DNA from 2 places in the Companilactobacillus alimentarius DSM 20249 genome. Region 1 is predicted to be linked to the other one. Evidence: a T-box and tRNA genes for the amino acid it is inferred to sense, from the RefSeq annotation. Region 1 holds a T-box; the other holds one or more tRNA genes.
What was found. The T-box of region 1 lies ahead of leuS (leucine--tRNA ligase). A T-box ahead of a tRNA ligase gene usually reads a tRNA of that ligase, here a tRNA-Leu.
Positions count from the first base shown of each region.

Region 2: it encodes a tRNA-Leu, which carries the amino acid that the T-box ahead of leuS (leucine--tRNA ligase) is inferred to sense. The anticodon was not compared.

Region 1 covers NZ_CP018867.1:955,992-959,209, reverse strand. The annotation lists gene LA20249_RS12005 (glucosaminidase domain-containing protein) at 1-1,082, shown strand, start outside; T-box leader at 1,081-1,292, shown strand; gene leuS (leucine--tRNA ligase) at 1,333-3,218, shown strand, end outside.
Region 2 covers NZ_CP018867.1:1,236,208-1,239,425, forward strand. The annotation lists gene LA20249_RS05940 (helix-turn-helix domain-containing protein) at 1-21, opposite strand, end outside; gene LA20249_RS05945 (tRNA dihydrouridine synthase) at 311-1,300, shown strand; tRNA gene LA20249_RS05950 (tRNA-Leu) at 1,368-1,453, opposite strand; gene LA20249_RS05955 (SprT family protein) at 1,502-1,957, opposite strand; gene LA20249_RS05960 (hypothetical protein) at 1,959-2,393, opposite strand; gene LA20249_RS05965 (glycosyltransferase family 2 protein) at 2,399-3,218, opposite strand, start outside.

The DNA.
Region 1 (3,218 bases):
CTCCAGTTAGTTCTAAAGGTACCGGGGATCAACAATTCCTTGATTATATCGGTAACTCTGCCCGTAAGCTTGCCTCAAACAACGACCTTTATGCCTCCGTAATGATTGCGCAGGCAATGGTTGAAAGCGGTTGGGGAACTAGTGGATTGGCTAGTGCTCCTAATTATAATCTCTTTGGTATTAAGGGAGATTATAATGGCGAATCCGTAAATATGGGTACTCAAGAAGATGATGGTAGTGGTAATCTTTATTCCATTGATTCTAATTTCAGAAAGTATCCTTCCTACAAGGAATCGCTTGAGGATTACGTTTCATTATTAAGAGGCGGTACTTCTGGCAATTCGCAACTTTATGCAGGTGCTTGGAAGAGTAACACTACCTCTTATAAAGACGCAACTAAATTTTTGACAGGTCGTTATGCGACCGATACGACTTATGCTGACAAATTAAATAGTATGATTGAAAAGTATAATTTAACTCGATTTGATCAAGATACAACTAACAAAGATAAAACTTATACTGTGGCTCAAGGTGATACTTTACAATCAATTGCCGATAAGTTTAATATTTCTGTTGAGGATTTAATGAGTATTAATAATTTAAAGACTGGCAGTTATGTTTATCCAGGTAAGACTTTAGTTATTACGCAAGTTATCGGAGAAGATGGTCAACCATTATCAGCTAGCCAGAATAGCAATGTTAATATGGTTAATACAGCCACAACGACTAATAGTAATAATACAACTAGCGAAGATGGCGATGTTGGTAACGTTGGGGATGCTTATGGGACTAAACAAGCGCCAGTTGTTGTTCAAGATGAACGTGACGGTGTGAAGAAATATGTTCCAGCTGACGACTCTGATTCTGATTCAGATTCAACTGCAATTAATGTCCAAAATGATTATAGTTCTAATGATTCTAATAATGATTCAAGTGACCAAGACAATAAATCTGTAACAGTTCAAAACGGTGATACGATTGATTCAATTGCTTCACAAGCTCAGACGACGGTTGACAATATTAAGAAATTAAATAATCTTAATTCAGATTTATTGGTTGTCGGACAAACATTATTGGTATAAGATATAAGACAACGGAAGTAGTAGATTATAAAAATTCTTTACAGAAAGCGCATGTTGATGTGAATGCGTAGATTTTTATTTTCGAACTCGTCCACTGACAATAGTTGCCGAAACTAAGTAAGTGACTGCGCCTGATCCTCGTTAAGGATTTTGAGAGTCGTACTTATTTGGTGCGGAACTTAGGTGGTAACGCGATAATTCGTCCTATGATTTTAAAATCATAGGGCTTTTTTTGTATAGGAGGAGAAATATGTACAATCACAATACCGTAGAAAAGAAATGGCAAAAGTATTGGAAAGAGCATGATACTTTTAGAACTACTAATGATCCAAAGAAGAAAAACTTCTATGCTTTGGATATGTTCCCATATCCATCAGGACAAGGACTACATGTGGGACATCCAGAGGGGTATACTGCAACAGACATCATCGCTAGAATGAAGCGTGCTCAAGGATATAATGTTTTACATCCCATGGGGTTTGATGCCTTTGGGCTTCCAGCTGAACAGTACGCTTTGAATACTGGGCATACACCAGCTGATTTCACTGAGAAGAATATTCAAAATTTCAAACGTCAGATCAATTCACTTGGCTTTTCATATGATTGGGACCGTGAAGTTCAAACAACTGATCCTAAGTTTTATAAATGGACTCAATGGATCTTTGAACAAATGTATAAAAAGGGTCTGGCTTATGAGGCTGAGGTTCCAGTTAACTGGTCTCCTGATTTAGGAACAGTTGTTGCTAATGAGGAAATCATTGATGGCAAAACTGAGCGTGGTGGTTTCCCAGTTATTAGAAAACCTATGCGTCAATGGATGTTGAAGATTACAGCATACGCTGACAGATTGATTGATGACTTAGATGACATTGATTGGCCTGAAAGTATCAAGGAAATGCAACGTAATTGGATCGGTCGTTCTGTCGGAGCTCAAATCACTTTCCCATTAGTTGATCATGATGAAAAAGTCAATATTTTCACAACTAGACCAGATACTGCCTTTGGTGTTCAATATATGGTTCTAGCACCTGAACATGACTTAGTTGATAAGATCACAACTCCTGAGCAAAAGAGTGCTGTCGATGCCTATAAAGAAGAAGTGTCACACAAATCTGATCTTGATCGGACTGATTTAAACGATGAAAAAACAGGCGTTTTCACTGGTGCTTATGCAATTAATCCAGTCAATGGCGACAAAATTCCAGTTTGGATCTCTGATTATGTACTAGTAACTTATGGTACAGGTGCCGTTATGGCCGTACCAGCACATGATGATCGTGATTTTGCCTTTGCTAAGAAGTTCAATTTGCCAATGAAACAAGTTATTGAAGGTAATTTGGATGATGGAGCAATTACTGGCGATGGCAAACATATCAATTCTGATTTTTTGGATGGTCTAAATAAGGAAGATGCCATCAGTCGTATGGTTGAATACTTAGAAGACAAGGGAATCGGTAAGAAGAAAGTCAATTATCGTCTTCGTGATTGGGTCTTCTCCCGTCAAAGATACTGGGGTGAACCAATCCCAGTTATTCATTGGGAAGATGGTACAACTTCACTAGTTCCTGAAGATGAATTGCCACTTAAGTTGCCTGAAGATAGTGATATCAAGCCATCAGGTACTGGTGAGAGTCCATTGGCAAACTTGACTGATTGGGTCAATGTCGTGGATAAGAATGGTCGTAAGGGACGTCGTGAGACTAACACAATGCCACAGTGGGCCGGTTCTTCATGGTATTACCTAAGATATATTGATCCACATAATGATAAAGAATTAGCTGATTATGATTTGCTAAAACAATGGCTACCAGTTGATCTTTACATTGGTGGGGCAGAACATGCGGTGCTTCACTTACTCTATGCAAGATTTTGGCATAAGGTATTGTATGACCTAGGTGTTGTACCAACTAAGGAACCATTCCAAAAATTATTTAATCAAGGAATGATTCTTGGTAAGGGTCATGAAAAGATGTCTAAGTCAAAGGGTAACGTTGTCAATCCTGATGATGTGGTTGAACAATACGGTGCCGATACTTTGAGAACTTATGAAATGTTCATGGGACCATTGGATGCTTCAATTGCTTGGTCAGAAAATGGTCTTTCTGGATCATCTAAATTCTTGGATCGAGTTTGGAA
Region 2 (3,218 bases), 280 kb from region 1:
AAACAAGAACAACACTCCCATCTATCTAATATCAATATTTATCAGTAATACTATACCACCTTATAAAAAAATATATACTTCATTTAATGTTATTAATGTTAAATTTTAAATACATAATTATGATATAACGACTATTTAATGAATTAAACAGTGATATTAAGGCGATTTTTTAAAATTTAGTTGTATTATTTTAATTTTCTCAAAAATTAATTAAAAGATTCAAAACTGACTCTAATAAGCTACAAAATTAGCCTAAAAAAATTGAAACTAGTATTATGAATAGTAACGTATATAAAAGGAGTAATTGAAAGTGACAGAATCAACATTTTGGTCGCAAATAGCAAAAAAAGCTAAAAAACAACAGCGACCTTTCTTTACCATGGCGCCTATGGAGGCTGTAAGCAATACCGTTTTTCGTCAAGTCATTGCTAAAGCAAGTGCACCAGATACTTTCTTTAGTGAATTCGTTTATGCTAAAGGAATAACTGATAAAACAACTAAATTTCCAGTTGACGGACGACTTTTTATTGATCCTAGAGAACAAAAGAAACCAGTCGTTCAACTTTGGGGAGATGTCGCCAGTGACTTTGCTAGTGGAGCTGAATTTTTAAAAAGCCATGGCTTTTCAGCTGTGGATATAAATACCGGCTGTCCAGATAAAACAGTTATTAAAAATCATGGTGGCACTTACTTGATTCGCAATCCAGAAAAAATTGACGATATTGTTGCTGCTACTAAACAATCTAATCTGGCCGTTAGTATCAAAACTCGATTAGGATATAGTAAAGTTGATGAATTTAACAGTTGGATTCCTAAGCTTTTGAGCCAACAAACTGATCTTCTAACTGTCCATTTGAGAACTAAGATGGAAATGAGTAAAGTTCCTGCGCATTATGAAGTAATTGATGATCTTATTAAAATGCGTGATGAAATTGCTCCACAAACTTTATTGCAGATTAATGGCGATATTCCCGATTACCAAGCTGGGCTCAAATTAGCTCAAGAACACCCCGGTCTCGATGGCATTATGATTGGTCGTGGAGTTTTTGCCAATCCTTTTGCCTTTGAACAAAATCAAAAAAAACATTCTTTGAATGAATTATTAAGCTTGTTACGTATGCAACTCGATTTGTTTGACGACTTTGCCACACACTATGATGTTCCGCGTTTTCCATCATTAAAACGTTTCTTTAAAATCTATGCTCGTCCTGAATTGGGTGCTATTGACTTACGTAATGAAATGATGCAAGCTAAATCAACTGATGAAGTCCGTCAGATTCTAGATGATTTTCAGAAATAGATAAAAAATAAGAGGAACAACCACAATGGTTATTCCTCTTATTTTTATCTAAATTTGTTTAAACAGATGCGGGTAAGAAGATTCGAACTTCCACGGAGATAATTCTCCACAAGATCCTTAGTCTTGCGCGTCTGCCAATTCCGCCATACCCGCATGCAACAGAAACTATTATACATATAATCAAATAAATTATCAAGATGATTATTTAATATCTCGTAAATAGACTAATTTTCCATGACATTTACCACAAACATAACGTTTAGTATCAATTCTTCGTACCCTTCGATAGATTGTTTGACAGTGACTACATTGATATAAGTGATAATTTTTAGATCTTACAGTGCGCTGGATTGGTGAATAGCGTAGACCATCCACCTGTTTTAAAAGTACCTTGAAACTATGATCTCGATGTTGAGCTGGCAAGCCATCATTATACAAATGATAATGACACAATTCATGTTTAATGACCCCTACCAATGTCTCATAACCAAATTGTCGATAAATTTTAGGGTTGATATCAATATTACGATCACGTAAATGAAATCTCCCACCAGTGGTTTTTAAACGGTTATTAAAATATGCCTGATGAACAAAAGGCTTCCCAAAATATTCTTGAGAAACCTTCTTCACTAATTCATTTAATTCTAAATCAGACATATTAAGCTAAATCAGTCAACTTTTGAATTAATTTTGAAAACTTATCCATTGCTTCATCTTGTTCTTTTTCAGAAGCGTCAAATCTATGACGGTCAATTTTTTTATCATCGCCAATACTATCAGTCATTTCACCACAAGCTTCAACATACTTTCTAAAGGCTGAAACCAATGTGATATGCGTCCCCATTAATCTTGCAGGAGCGCGACCCTTATCTAATTTAGCAAGTGTCTCTTGATACTTTTTAGTTCCAGAAGCAAAATCCTTTTGAATCTTTACATATTCTACGCTGTCAATTTGATCAACTTTACTACGATCCAGTGCATCACGAAGCTTCTCAAATTCAGGATTTAATTTATCTTGTTCTTCTTGAATAGTTTGAACAGTTGCATTAATCAAATTACCATATTGCATTGCTTTTTTTTGTGCAGCATTCATAACAGTTACCTCTTATTTTCTTGTTGTGTCTTCTCAGTATAAATATCTCTTTCAATTGTAAATCTAGGGCGACCTTTAACTTCACTAAAGATTTTACCGACATATTCGCCAATCACACTAATACTAATTAATTGTACACCACCGAGTGCCCAAATAGATATCATTAGTGATGACCAACCTTCGACAACGTTTCCGTTGATTTTTTGAACCAAACTATAGATCAACAATACGATACTAATCAAAACGATGAAAAATCCTAATCCCATAATCATCTTAATCGGAACAATTGAAAAAGAAGTAATTCCATCAATTGCAAACTTGATCATTTTACGCAAAGGATATTTCGAAACGCCGGCAAAACGCTCCTTGCGGGCATAAAATACTTTAGCTGATTTAAAACCTACCAAAGGCACGATTCCTCGCAAAAATAAATTACGTTCTTTATAGCTCAACAACACCTTGCAAGCACGTTGGCTCATTAGTCGATAGTCAGCGGAATCCGGTACTAACTTAACGCCTAGAAACCCCATGAAACGGTAGAACATTTCTGCCGTCCCACGTTTAAAAGCTGTATCAGTATCACGATTATTCCTAACCCCGTAAACAATTTCTGCACCTTGTAAATATTCGTTAACCATTTTCGGTATGGCATTAACATCATCTTGTAAATCGGCATCTATCGTTATAACGGCATCAGAATCTTCTGAGGCTGTTGTTACACCTGCTAATAAGGCCCCTTGGTGACCAAAATTACGACTCAATTTCACACCTGAAACGCAATTATATTTATCAGAAAATTCGGAAATCAAAGCCCAAGTTTTGTCT